DNA from 2 places in the Azorhizobium sp. AG788 genome. Region 1 is predicted to be linked to the other one. Evidence: riboswitches for the same ligand, from Rfam matches in the RefSeq annotation. Region 1 holds a riboswitch; the other holds the start of a gene.

Region 1 (7,053 bases):
TGAAGGCCACCGCTTCCATGCCGGTGAGCGACAGGAGCCAGCGGGACAGTTCCTTGATGAGGGCGAGGGCGCCCTGCACCGTGGAGACCGGCTGGAGCGGGTGCACATCGGCAAAGCCCGGCAGGCGGGCCATCTTCTCGTTGAGGCGCGGGTTGTGCTTCATGGTGCACGAGCCGAGCGGGAAGAGGCCGCTGTCGATGCCGTAATTCATACGCGACAGGCGCACGTAATGGCGCATGGCCTCCGGCTCGGCGAGGCCCGGCAGGCCAAGGTCCGCCTTGCGCTCATGGCCGCCGAGGCGGGGCGTGAAGTCGCCCGCGTCCTCGATGTCCACGCCGGTGACGTCGGTGCGGCCGATCTCGAAGATCAGGCCCTCTTCCAGCTCCAGCGCGCGGTTGCCGGTGAAGGTGTGGGGCGCAGCGCCGCCGGTGGTGATGGGGGTCGTCGCCCCGCGTCCTTCGCGGTTCATGCCAGCACCTCCTTCAGCGCGGCCGCATAGGCGACGCGATCTTCATCCGTATTGATCTCGGTGGCGGCGACGAGGATCAGGTCGTCGAGGCCCGCCTTTGGCGCGAGGCGCGCGTAAGGCACGCCGCCCAGCACGCCCTTGGCCGCCAGCTTCTCGATCACGTCCGCCGCCTTGCCCGGCACGCGGATGGTGAATTCGTTGAAGAAGGCGCCGTTGAGCACCTGAACGCCCGGCACGGCGGAGAGCTTGTCCGCCAGCTTGCAGGCATTGGCGTGGTTCAGCCGGGCGAGCTTGCGCAGGCCCGTCTCGCCCAGCAAGGTGAGATGGATGGTGAAGGCCAGTGCGCACAGGCCGGAATTGGTGCAGATGTTGGAGGTCGCCTTCTCGCGGCGGATGTGCTGCTCGCGGGTGGAGAGCGTCAACACGAAGCCGCGCTTGCCGCTGGCGTCCACCGTCTCTCCGGCGAGACGGCCGGGCATCTGGCGCACATACTTCTGGCGGGTGGCGAACAGGCCCACATAAGGCCCGCCGAAGGTGAGCGGATTGCCGATGGACTGGCCCTCGCCCACCACGATGTCCGCGCCCTGCGCGCCGGGCGGCTCGATGAGGCCGAGCGAGACCACTTCCGTGAACACCGCGATCAGCAGCGCGCCGGCCGCATGGGCCTTCTCGGCGATGGGCTTCAGATCGACGATGTTGCCGAACACGTCGGGGCTCTGCACCACGACGCAGGAGGTCTCGCCGTCGATGGCGGAGAGGATGTCCTTGCCGCCCTGCGGGACGGGCGAGAGGGCGACCACCGCATCGTCCGCATAGCGCGAGAGCGTGGCGATGGTCTCGCGATAGTGCGGGTGCACGTTGCCGGCCACCACGGCCTTGCGGCGCTTGGTGACGCGGTGGGCCATCAGCACCGCCTCCGCGGCGGCGGTGGAGCCGTCATACATGGAGGCGTTTGCCACCTCCATGCCGGTGAGCTCGCCCACCTGGGTCTGGAACTCGAACAGATACTGCAGCGTGCCCTGCGCGATTTCCGGCTGGTACGGCGTGTAGGAGGTGAGGAATTCCGAGCGCTGGATCAGATGATCCACGGTCGCCGGCACATGGTGGCGATAGGCGCCCGCGCCGACGAAGAAAGGCACGGAGCCCGCCGGCACGTTCTGCGCGGAGAGCGCGCCGAGCGTGCGCTCGACGGAAAGCTCGGTCTTGTGCGCCGGCAGGTCAGCGAGAGCGGGGTTGAGTTTCGCGGCCGGGATGTCGGCGAAGAGGGCATCGACGGAGGGGGCGCCGATGCGCGCCAGCATCTCCGTGCGGTCCTCCGGGGTGAGGGGCAGATAGCGCATGGATGTCTCGGGTTCGGGGGCCTTAGGCCATAGGAAAACTAGGAACGAGAACCACTTCACCGCGCAGCGAATTGGCGATGTAGCATTCCTCGTGGGCGCGGTGGTGGAGCGCCTCCACCTCCTCGGCGGTGGGGGTTTTGTCGCCGCTGAACGCCACAGCGGGGTTCAGCGTGATGCGGGCGAGATAGAGCTTGCCCTTGTCGTTCGGTGCCATCTCGCCGACGGCGGCGTCGGTGTAGCTGTCCACCCGCAATCCCGCCCGGCGGGCGAAGTCGAGGAAGAACAGCATGTGGCAGCTCGAAAGCGCGCCGACCACGGCCTCCTCGGGGTCCAGCGCATCCTCCCGCGAGAGGGGCACACGGACGGAGGCGGGGGAGGAGGATCCCGGCACTTCCAGCCCGTCGAAGATCAGGCGGTGGGCGCGGCTGTAGCGGCCGTCGGTGAAGACGGCGTCGCCCCGCTCCCAGCGCACCGTCGCGGTATAGACGTGGGCCATGGATCCTCTCCCGGTCTCAGAGGGTGTCGAGATAGGCCTTGTAGTCGTCGGCGCTCATAAGCGCGTCGAACTGGGCGGTGTCGGAGAGCTTGAGCTTCAGGAACCAGCCCTTGCCTTCCGGGTCCTCGTTCACGGTCGCCGGGGTGGCCTCAAGGTCGCTGTTGACCTCCACCACCTCGCCGGAGACGGGGGCATAGACCTCGCTCGCCGCCTTCACGCTCTCCACCACGGCGGCTTCCTTGCCCTGCGCGATGGCCTTGCCGATCTCGGGCAATTCCACGAACACCACGTCGCCGAGCTGCTCCTGGGCGTAGTTCGAGATGCCGACCACGGCCACGTCGCCTTCGAGGCGGACGTATTCATGATCCTTGGAATAACGGGTGGTCATTGGTCAGGCCCCTTTGGCTGCGGAAGTCTTGCGAACGTAGCGCTGCGGCACGAACGGCGTTGTGACGACGGTGGCGGCAAGCGGCTTGCCGCGAACGATGACGTCGAGCTTGGTGCCCGGCGTGGAAAGGGCGGTGGGCACATAGCCAAGGGCCATGGGCGCGCCGAGCGTCGGCCCGAAGCCGCCGGAGGTGACGCGGCCGACGATGGTGCCGTCCTTGGTGGCGATCTCGGCGCCCTCGCGGGCCGGGGCGCGGCCCTCGAAGGAAAGGCCCACGCGCAGGCGCGCCGGGCCGTCCTTCAGCTCGCGCTGGATGCGCTCCGCACCGGGGAAGCCCCCCTCCTCGCGGCGGCGCTTCTGGATGGACCAGACAAGCGCGCCTTCCACCGGTGAGGTGGTGGTGTCGATGTCGTGGCCATAGAGGCAGAGACCGGCTTCGAGGCGCAGGCTGTCGCGGGCGCCAAGGCCGATGGGCTTCACTGCCGGCTCGGCCAGAAGCTTGGTCCAGAGCGTTTCGGCATCGGCATTGGCGACGGAAATCTCATAGCCGTCCTCGCCGGTATAGCCGGAGCGGGAGATGGCGATGGGCAGGCCGTCATAGGTGGTGACGAGCACGGTCATGAAGGCCATGTCGGCGGCGCCGGGGGCATGGCGGGCCATCACCTCCACGGCCTTTGGCCCCTGCAGGGCGAGCAGCGCGCGGTCCTCATGGGTCACGAGGGTGACGCCGGCGGGCAGGCGGGCGGCGATATGGGCGTAATCGGCGGTCTTGCAGGCGGCGTTCACCACCAGCAGCAGCGTGCCGTCCTGCGCCGGGTCGGCGGGGCGGGCGACCATCAGGTCGTCGAGAATGCCGCCGTCCTCCGCGAGCAGCTGCGAATAGCGCTGCTGGCCGGGCTTGAGGTTCAGGATGTCGGCGGGGACGAGCGCTTCCAGCGCGGCGGCGGTGGTGGCGTGGTCGGGGCCGATGAGGGCGGCCTGGCCCATGTGGGACACGTCGAACAGGCCGGCGTTCTCGCGCGTCCAGTTGTGCTCGGTGAGAATCCCCGTGGGATACTGGACCGGCATGTCGTAGCCCGCGAAGGGCACGAGCTTGGCTCCCAGCGCCGCGTGGGCGGCGTGGAACGGGGTCTTCAGCAAAGGGGACGTATCGTCGGCATGCGACATGAAGCGGTTCCGCGAAAGGCGCCAGAAAATGCGGACATGACTGTCCGCGCGGCGCCCCCTCTGTCGCAGGAACCTGAGAGATTCACCGGAACCCCGTCACGCGGAAGGGCCGGCTTACTCCTTCGGTGAGTCGCTTGATCCATGCAGCCGGAAGCGAGGCGCAAAACGCCAAACGCTCCGGACCAGCATCGCATCCGCGACTGCTTTCCAGAGGCTCGTCACCCTGCGGCCCTTTGTGCCTGAGCGGTTCCGGGGCGGTTGCGCCTTCGGCGCCGGATCCTGCCTTTCGACAGCTTCCGGTCTCTCCCGCAGGGATCATCCGAACGGCGGTGGTTGCCCACCGCCGCGCTTCTTATAGGCGATCCGGGATCGCGGTTCAATTCACCGTCGCGCTCATTGCGCGGGCGGCGGACCGAAAGTGCTCGGCGAAGGGCCGACGGCGCCGCCCGAGGACGAGCCGGAGAAGGTGGGCGGCGGGCCGAAGGTGTCGCTGGCCGGCGCGCTGCCGGTCGAGGCGCCGCCGCTGGAGCGCGAGGTGCTGGAACTGCTGCTCGCCGCCGGGGCACTCGCGGCCGGGGTGCTGGGCGCGCTGCTCGTGGCGGCGGGGCGCGGCGTGCGCGGCCGGGCCGGGGCGGCGGGCTTGGCCTCGCCCTTCGAGTCGAAGCCCACATAGACGATGTAGCGCTCGAGATCATCGCCCTTGGGCAGCGGGAAGGTGATGCCTTCCTCCACCACGGCGAAGCCGGCCTGGCTCTCGTTGGGCAGGATCTGCACCGGCACCACGAAGAACTTGCTGGTGATGGTGACCGGGTTGGGCCCCTCCTGCACCAGCGCCACGCGGATCGGCACGGTGAAGGCGCCGGGCGTGCCCTTGTCGCCGAGGATGACGCGGCCCTCGATGCCGACGCGGATGTTCATCTGTCCGGCGGTCACCTTGCACTCGCGGGCGAGCGTGCCGAAGGTGCCCTGCGCGCGCAGACCGCCGCCGGCGGCGGGCACCTGCCAGGTGGAGGCGCCGGAGCGCACCGTCACCGGCGGGCAGGTCACTTCCGTGCCGTCGCCGGCACCGCTCGCCACCGTGGTGCCGGATGCGGTGACGGGCGCGGAGGCCGCGGCGCCGTCCACGGTGGTGCCGGGCGCGCCGAACGTGCCCTGCGAATTGAAGCCCGCGCAGCCCGCCAGCGAGAGAGCCAGGGCGGTCCCGGCCAGAATGCGGGTCGGCAGGGCGGCGTGGAACGCCAGACGCATGTCACCTTCCTCCAGATGGCGGGGGTTGGCGCGCAGCACGCGCCGTCCCCTCGTCAGAGCGCCTGGGGCGTGCGGAACGCTCCATGGACGCATGCTCCAGCCCGTCGAAATGCCCGCTCAAGAGGCGGGCAGCGGACCAAACCGGGCCAAATCTCTAACAAAATGTAAATGAGAGCGTGCAGGCCGACGAGGCCCGGCATGCGAATGCGCCGCGCTTCCTGCTTTTATGGTTAGCGCGGGCGGCAATGAGGCGCCCGCGCCCGGCCCCGGTCAGCCTCAGCCGCCGAGGCCCACGGGGCGGCCCACCACCACGGTCAGGGTGGACTTGGCGCCCGCCAGGCGCTGGGCCACGCGCTTGAGATCGGCCAGCGTCACCGCCTCGATGAGCGCGTTGCGGCGGTCGATATAATCGATGCCGAGCTTGTCGATCTGGATCTGGAGCAACTGGCCGGCGACCTTGGAGGAGGTGTCGAAGCGCAGGGCATAGCTGCCGGTGAGGTAGGACTTGGCCTCGTCCAGCTCGGTCTGGGTGGGGCCTTCATCCAGCATCTTGCGGAACTCGTCGGCGATGATCCTGATGGATTCCGCCGCGCGCTCGTTCTTGGTCGCCGTGCCGGCGAACCACAGGCCCACGTGCTCCAGCGCCACCTGATAGGAATAGACGGAATAGGCAAGGCCGCGCGCCTCGCGCACTTCCTTGAACAGGCGCGAGGAGAAGGCGCTGCCGCCGAGGATGTGGTTCAGCACGTAAGCGGGAATGAAGTCGGGGTCCTGCCGGTCGAGGCCGTCGGTGCCAATCATCACCACCGACTGAGAGACGTCGAGCGGCACCACGTCCACCGTGCCGAGGCCCTTGGGCTTCACGTCCGCCACCGGCACGAGGGTCGGCTGCGCGGGCAGGGTGCCGAACACGCGGTCGAGCTGCTGGCCGAGTTCCTCGGGCGTGATGTCGCCCACCACGGCCACCTTCAGATTGCCGCGGGCAAGGGTTTTCTTGGCGAAGCCCACGAGATCGTCGCGGGTGATGGCGGGGACGCTCTGGAGTGAACCGTCGACCGGGCGGCCATAGGGATGGTTCGGGAAGGCGGTGGCGAACCAGCGTTCGCTGGCGATGGCGTTCGGCTCCGTGGAGCGGCGGCGCAAGGCGGCGAGCTGCGCAGTGCGGATCCGCTCCACCGCCTCGGTGTCGAAGCGGGGCGCCGTGACCGACAGGCGCAGCAGGTCGAAGGCGGCGTCGCGGTTCTCCGAGAGCGTGCGCACGGAGCCGCGCATCTCGTCGCGATTGGCGTCGAAATGCAGCTCGATGGCCTTGTCGGCCAGCGTGCGGTGGAAGACCTCCGCAGTCATGTCGCCCGCGCCTTCATCCAGCAGCGAGGCGGTGAGGCTGGCGACGCCCGGCTTGTCCGCCGGGTCCTGCGCGGCGCCGCCCATGAAGGCGAATTCCATGGCGATGAGCGGCAGGGTGGTGTCGCGCACCAGCCAGGCCTCGATGCCGCCGGGGCTCATGACGCGGGTGATCCGCGTGGTCTGCGACTGGGCGGGCGTGGGCGTGACGAGAGCGAGCGACATGACGACCATCGAAAACAGAAGGAGGAAACCGGTCACCGCCGGCATGCGCAGGGCGCCGGAGGCGGCCGGGGGCGGAGCGACCTGCGCCGCCCCGGTGGCAAACGGGCGAACCGTCACGAACGCTTCTCCGCAGGACCCTTGCTCTCAGGCTTGGCTTCGGCCTGCGGCGCCGGGGTGAGATAGCCGGTCACGGCCCGGCGCAGCACCAGATAGCGGGCGGCGGCGGCCTTCACCTCTTCCGCGGTCACGCCCTTGACCGCGTCCGGCCAGGCGTTCACCTGATCGACGCTCACGCCGGTGGCCCATGCCGCACCATAGATGCGGGCAAGCGTCGCCTGATTGTCGCGGGCATAGATGGCATCTGCCGTGAGACGGG
Region 2 (7,053 bases), on a different contig from region 1:
GAATAAACCGCCAGCGCCGCGCCGATGAAGAAGGGAATGCGCCAGCCCCAGGCCCGGATCTGGTCCTCCGAGAGGAACAGCTTCTGCATGATGAGCAGGGTGAACACCGCCATCAGCTGGCCGCCGATCAGCGTCACGTACCAGACGCCGGAATAGAAGCCGCGGCGGTTGGGGTGCGACATCTCCGAGAGATAGGTGGCGCTGGCGCCGTATTCGCCGCCCTGGCTCAGGCCCTGCAGGAGGCGGGCGACCGTGAGCAGGATGGGCGCGGCGATGCCGATCTGGGTCGCAGAGGGCGTGCAGGCGATGATGAGCGAGCCGAAGCACATCAGCAGCACGGACGCGGTAAGCGAGATGCGGCGGCCGTAGCGGTCCGCGATGGCGCCGAACAGGAGGCTGCCGAACGGGCGCGCGAGAAAGCCGAGCGCGAAGACGATGGAAGCAAAGATCTGCTGACGGGCCGGAGACTGGTCAGCAAAGAAGGACGGAGCAAAGTAAAGCTGGAAAGCGGCGAAGACGTAGACGTCGTACCACTCGATCAGGTTGCCGGTCGATCCGACCAGGATCGCCTTGACACGGCGCACCGTGTCCTTGGTGTCATACCCATCCCCGACGGGGCGGAAGTCTTCATCGGTACGACGTTTCATATCGTCTCCCTCGCGCCAGATATCGTCCGGGAGATCCTGGGTTCGCATGCCTTCAAGCCACGCGGCCGCACGGGCGTGACGCCCGTCCGGCACCCTTCGCTCCCGCTGATCCCGAGGCGTCTGCGGCCCCGTTGGGGCGCTGCTGCCGCACCGGCCGCCCAACAGCGACGCGGTGAAAACACGCACCCGGAATACCGACCGGCAGCAGGGAATAACTGTGAGGCGACGCAACGTGAGCGAGTGATCCGCTGCCTAACGTTGCGTTAGCTGACAGAATACTGCGGCGATTAGGTCAGCTTAATTCACCTTTTTTCGCGCGAGCGCAACCCCCGCCAAAGGGCCATGCCGGCCAGCCGCCCCATGGCGGTTCAAGCGGGCGCAAGGTCGCCGCAAAAAATGCCGTGGAGCGTTTCGAGGAGTTGCCGCACCTCGCCGCTGGCCAGCCGGTAATAGACCGTCTGCGCTTCCCGCCGGGTCTCCACGAGCCCTTGCAGGCGCATCTTCGCGAGATGCTGCGAGAGCGCCGACTGGCTGAGACCCACCACCTCGGCAAGGTCGCCCACCGAACGCTCGCCCTCCACAAGCTGGCACAGCACCAGCAGACGCTTGGCATTGGCCATGGAGGACAGCAGCGCCGCCACTTCCTCCGCTTTGGCTTCCAGCGCCACGACGCCCGGAGTCGACGGCGCGGCATTTTTGCTCGTTGACATTTTAGAATAACCTAATATTCGTATTTTCTAATTTACACATGGAGAGTCCCATGGTCAACGTCGGTTCCCTGGATCGCGCCATCCGCGTGGCAGTCGGCATCGCACTCCTCGTCCTCCCGTTCATTCCCGCGGCGTCGCTGGCGAGCCTCGGACCGTGGCTCTGGGTGGCCGCGGCAGCGGGCCTCGTCCTCATCGCGACCGGCATTCTCGGCTTCTGCCCGGCCTATATGCTGGTCGGCCTGCGCACCTGCCCGCTGGCGCAGCCGAAGAAGTGACACGGCCGACACCCCATGACCACCACCTTCACCCCATGGACCTCTCTGGCGGGTGGCGCCCTCATCGGGCTCGCAGCCGTGCTGCTCATGGCAGCGTCAGGGCGCATCGCCGGCATCAGCGGCATCGCCTCCCGCCTCCTGCCACCTTATGAGGACGACGGCCTCGACTGGCGCCTCGCCTTCATCGCGGGCCTCGTGGCCGCGCCGGTGGCCATGATCCTCGTGACCGGCCGCCCCATCGCGCAAACGGTCTCGGGCAACCTGCTGCTCATGGCGGGGGCAGGGCTCCTCGTGGGCTTCGGCTCCGTCTGGGGCCATGGCTGCACCAGCGGCCACGGCGTATGCGGACTTTCCCGCTTCTCGCTGCGCTCCCTGGTCGCGACCCTCACCTTCATGGCGACGGCCGGACTGACAGTGTTCCTCGTCCGCCACGGTTTCGGAGGCTGACATGGCCCTGCTCCTCCCCCTCCTGTCGGGCCTCCTCTTCGGCCTCGGCCTTGTGGTCTCTGGTATGGCCGATCCGGCGAAGGTGCTCAATTTCCTGGACGTCGCCGGGACATGGGACCCGAGCCTTGCCTTCGTCATGGGCGGCGCTGTCATCGTCGCCACCATCGGCTTCCGGCGGGCTCTCCGTCAGCCCCACCCCTGGGTGGCGCCGCGTTTCCATATGCCCACGGCGCGGCAGATCGATGCCCGCGTCATTTTCGGTCCGGCCATCTTCGGCATCGGCTGGGGCCTGTCGGGTATCTGCCCCGGGCCGGCGCTGACCAGCCTGACACTGGGGGCACCGGGCGTTCTCGTCTTCGTGCCCGCCATGTTCGCCGGCATGGCCCTCGCCCGCTGGCTCGCCGGGCGGAGCCATCCCTCCACGGCCCAGGGCACCGATGCCCTGAAGACCCGCCCCTGAATCAAACGGAGACGCCTCCATGCTCCCGATCCCGCACGCCGTTGATCTGTCCGTCAAACCGGAGGTGACCGCCTTCTTCGACGCCCCCACCAACACGGTGAGCTATGTGGTGAAGGACCCGCAGTCGAACGCCTGTGCCGTCATCGACAGCGTCATGGACATCGATTACGCGGCCGGCCGCATCGCCTTCCAGTCCGCAGACGCGATCATCGCGTTCATCCAGGACCACGGACTTCGGCTGGAATGGCTCATCGAGACCCACGCGCATGCCGATCATCTTTCCGCCGCGCCCTATATCCAGCGGACCCTCGGCGGACAGATGGGTATCGGTGAAAACATCACCATCGTTCAGGAGACCTTCGGCAAGATCTTCAACGAAGGCACGGAATTCCAGCGCGACGGCAGCCAGTTCGACCGGCTGTTCAAGGACGGCGATACCTACCGGATCGGCAGCATGACGGCCTTCGCCATGCACACGCCCGGCCATACGCCCGCCTGCATGACCCACGTGATCGGCGATGCCGCCTTTGTCGGCGACACGCTGTTCATGCCTGACGGCGGCACGGCGCGGGCCGACTTTCCGGGCGGCGACGCGCACGTGCTCTACCGTTCGATCAAGCGCGTTTTGGCCCTGCCGCCCGAGACCCGCCTGTTCATGTGTCACGACTACGGCCCCAACGGCCGCGACATCCGCTGGGAGACCACGGTGGCCGATGAACGGGCGCACAACATCCACGTGCGCGACGGGGTGAGCGAAGAGGAGTTCGTCGCCATGCGCACAGCCCGCGACGCAACCCTCGACATGCCGCGCCTCATCATCCCCTCCATCCAGGTAAACATCCGCGCCGGCGAACTACCCCCGCCCGACGAGACGGGAAAGCGGTTCCTCAAGGTGCCGATCAACGGCCTGTGACCCCACTGCGCCGATCCGTGTAGCCCCTGCGCGATCGGGGCGGCTTTTCTCCGTTCCGGCTGGAGCCCGCCGTGCCCGCCTCCCTCCTCACCGATGGCCTGACGCTCTTTTCGGGGACCCTCGTCGGGCTGGTTCTCGGTCTCATCGGGGGCGGCGGCTCCGTGCTGGCAGTCCCCCTTCTGGTCTATCTCGTCGGCGTCTCCTCCCCCCACCTCGCCATCGGGACAAGCGCGGTGGCGGTGGCCGTCAGTGCGGCTGCGAATCTTGCCGGGCACGCAAGGGCGGGGCACGTGAAATGGCCATGTGCCATTGTCTTCACGTTCGCTGGCGTTCTCGGCGCGACCTTCGGCTCCACGCTCGGCAAGGCGATGGATGGACAGAAACTTCTCCTGCTTTTCGGCGCCCTGATGATCGCCATTGCACTGGCCATGTTCCGCCGCACCGGCGCCGGTGAAGATCCTGCCGTGCGGTTATCGAGCACGTCCGCCCCCGTGTTGTTGCCCCGTCTGGTCGGCATGGGCATCGCGGTCGGGACTCTCTCAGGCTTTTTCGGCATCGGTGGCGGCTTCCTCGTGGTGCCCGGCCTTTTGGCAGCGACGCGCATGCCGCTCATCTTCGCCATCGGCTCTTCTCTGGTGGCCGTCACCGCCTTCGGCGTGACGACGGCGGTGAGCTACGCCGTTTCAGGCTTCATCGACTGGCGAATGGTGGCTGTGTTCATCGGCGGAGGCGTCATCGGCGGCCTCCTTGGACAGCGGTTGGCGCGCCATCTTGCGGGGCGCAAGGGGCAGTTGTCGCGGTTGTTCGCCCTGATCGTCGCGATGGTCGGCATCTATGTGGTCGCGCGCGGCGTGATGACGCTGGCGTGACGGCTTCCCCACGCCCCGCTCCCGCCCAAAGGGGAGGCATCCCCTCATCGGCCTATCCCAACAAACGACCGGCCGCCGCGCCGGAAATGTCGCACCGGTGAAGCCCTCGCTCGCCTCGCATTTGAACGGCAAAACATCTTCAAATTGCGCCCCACCCAACCACACCGAATGATGGCAGGATGCCCGTTTGCCTGCGCATTGGGCGGGGGAGCGGTCGGCCTGCGGTATACCGGCTATTTTTTCACCACGCGTAGTTATTGTGCATTTCGTTGAGAGCGCTAGGCTCCTTCACGTGAATGGCAGCACCGGGAGAGACCGGATCGATCCGGCACCGAAGGAGCAACCGCCCCGGAAACTCTCAGGTAGAAGGACCGGTGCCTGCCAGAAGACGTCCGGAGAGTGACCGGCCCTGCCGGTCCGCCGAAGGAGCAAGCCGCGTGAGCGGTGAATCTCTCAGGCCCAGAACGGACGGGGCGACCTTTATCGCACGGGCCGGCCACCGCGCCGCCCCGTGGCGGGCACACGTCGCACGGCAAGAGGCCAGACAAGACACAAGACCGGCGCTCTCACCTTCCTGACCATCCGACCATTCCGATCCGAGGGGACTGTTGCATGAATTGGTTCAAGACCGAGGTGTCCGGCCCGCGGCGCAAGGCCCTGAAGACGCTCACCATGGCGTCCGTGCTTGCCCTTGGCCTGTCCTCCCTCGCCCCCGCCGCCCACGCGGCCGGCACCACCATCCGGGCGGTGATGCACTCGGGCCTGCGCGTGCTGGACCCGATCATCACCACCGCGCACATCACCCGCAATCACGGCTACATGATCTATGACACGCTGCTGTCCATGGATGCCAATTACAAGCCGCAGCCGCAGATGGCGGAGTACAAGGTCTCCGACGACGGCCTGACCTACACGCTCACCCTGCGCGACGGCCTGCTGTGGCACGACGGCACGCCGGTGACCGCCGAGGATTGCGTCGCCTCCCTGAAGCGCTGGGCGCAGCGCGATACCGGCGGCCAGATGCTCATGGACTACGCCGAGAGCCTCACCGCCGCCGATGCCAAGACCATTGTTCTGAAGCTCAAGAAGCCCTTCGGCCCGACGCTCGAGATGCTGGCCAAGCCCTCGTCGGTCGTGCCCTTCATGATGCCGAAGCGCATCGCGGAGACCCCCGCCAGCGAGAGCATCACCGACCAGATCGGCTCCGGCCCCTTCAAGTTCGTGAAGGCGGAGTTCCAGCCCGGCGTGAAAGTGGTCTACGAGAAGTTCGACAAATACGTGCCCCGCAAGGAGCCCCCGAGCTGGACCGCCGGCGGCAAGGTCGCCTATGTGGACCGCGTAGAATGGGTGAACATGCCCGACGCGCAGACGGCGCTGAACGCCATCAACAATGGCGAGATCGATTATATGGAGGCCCCGCCGGTGGACCTCCTGCCGCTCGCGGAAGCCAACCCGGACATCAAGAAATTCCGCTGGACGCCCCTCAATACCCAGACCATGGGGCAGATGAACGTCCTTTATCCGCCCTTCGACAATGTGAAGATCCGCCGCGCCGCTATGCTGGCGCTCGGGCAGAACGACGTGCTCGCCGCCCTCATCGGCAATCCCGAATATTTCGCGGCCTGCCCGTCCATGTATGGCTGCGGCGTCCCGCTCTCCACCGATGCGGGCGCTCCCAAGACCTTCGCCACGGGCGACATCAAGGCCGCGCAGGCGCTGCTGAAGGAGGCGGGCTATGACGGCACCCCCGTCGTCATCCTCCAGCCCACCGACGTCATCACGGTCGCTCCCCAGCCGGTGGTGGCGGCTCAGGCCCTGCGCAATGCTGGCTTCAAGGTCACGCTCCAGCCCATGGACTGGCAGACCCTGGTGACCCGACGCGCCAGCCAGGCCCCGCTGGCCGAAGGCGGATGGAGCCTGTTCTTCACCAACTGGATCGGCGCCGAAGTCTGGACGCCCCTCGTCAACCCCATGCTCAACACGCGTGGCAAGAAGGGCGGCTTCTTCGGCTGGCTGGACGATCCGGAAATCATCAAGATGCGCGACGAGTTCGCGGGGGCCAAGACGCTCGACGAGCAGAAGGCGCTCGCCGCGAAGATCCAGCAGCGCGCCTATGACGATGCCGCTTATGTGCCGCTCGGCAGCTACTACATTCCGGCCCTCTACCGCACCTCGCTTTCCGGGCTGATCCAGGGACCGGCGCCGCTGTTCTGGAACATCAAGAAAGCCAACTGACGCCGCTGCGCCCGGCCCGCACCGGCCGGGCGCAGCCCCGTTTCCCAGCGAGGGCGATCCATGCTCGCTTATGTTCTCCGGCGCGTGCTCGCCGCCATCCCCGTCATGGGCGTGGTCGCGCTGTTCGTCTTCCTGCTGCTGCGCCTCACGCCCGGCGACCCCGCCGCCATCATCGCCGGCGACACGGCGACACCGGCACAGCTGGAGGCCATCCGCACCAGCCTCGGGCTCGACAAGCCCATACCCGTCCAGTTCCTCACCTGGATCAGCCAGCTCGCGCATGGCGATCTCGGCACCTCGCTCATCTCCAAGACGCCGGTGACGACGCTGATCGGCCAGCGCCTCGGGCCGACGCTCAACCTCGCGCTCGTCACCATGGTGCTTTCGATCCTCATCGCCGTGCCCATGGGAGTGCTGGCGGCCTGGAAGCACGGCACGCTCATCGACAATCTCGTGATGGCGCTATGCGTGCTTGGCTTCTCCGTGCCGGTCTTCGT

The links. Region 1 has a riboswitch for glycine ahead of gcvT (glycine cleavage system aminomethyltransferase GcvT). Riboswitches for the same ligand answer to the same signal wherever they lie in the genome.
Positions count from the first base shown of each region.
Region 2: another riboswitch for glycine. It lies ahead of DFO45_RS04895 (ABC transporter substrate-binding protein); the one in region 1 lies ahead of gcvT (glycine cleavage system aminomethyltransferase GcvT).

Region 1 is NZ_SOBM01000009.1:53,144-60,196, reverse strand. It holds gene gcvPB (aminomethyl-transferring glycine dehydrogenase subunit GcvPB) at 1-469, opposite strand, end outside; gene gcvPA (aminomethyl-transferring glycine dehydrogenase subunit GcvPA) at 466-1,809, opposite strand; gene DFO45_RS21560 (OsmC family protein) at 1,832-2,305, opposite strand; gene gcvH (glycine cleavage system protein GcvH) at 2,322-2,693, opposite strand; gene gcvT (glycine cleavage system aminomethyltransferase GcvT) at 2,697-3,860, opposite strand; glycine riboswitch at 4,077-4,179, opposite strand; gene DFO45_RS21545 (hypothetical protein) at 4,254-5,147, opposite strand; gene DFO45_RS21540 (pitrilysin family protein) at 5,385-6,794, opposite strand; gene DFO45_RS21535 (pitrilysin family protein) at 6,791-7,053, opposite strand, start outside.
Region 2 is NZ_SOBM01000002.1:193,442-200,494, reverse strand. It holds gene DFO45_RS04930 (MFS transporter) at 1-647, opposite strand, end outside; gene DFO45_RS04925 (metalloregulator ArsR/SmtB family transcription factor) at 1,016-1,357, opposite strand; gene DFO45_RS04920 (DUF2892 domain-containing protein) at 1,408-1,632, shown strand; gene DFO45_RS04915 (YeeE/YedE thiosulfate transporter family protein) at 1,648-2,079, shown strand; gene DFO45_RS04910 (YeeE/YedE family protein) at 2,081-2,539, shown strand; gene DFO45_RS04905 (MBL fold metallo-hydrolase) at 2,559-3,452, shown strand; gene DFO45_RS04900 (sulfite exporter TauE/SafE family protein) at 3,524-4,321, shown strand; glycine riboswitch at 4,618-4,705, shown strand; gene DFO45_RS04895 (ABC transporter substrate-binding protein) at 4,934-6,556, shown strand; gene DFO45_RS04890 (ABC transporter permease) at 6,617-7,053, shown strand, end outside.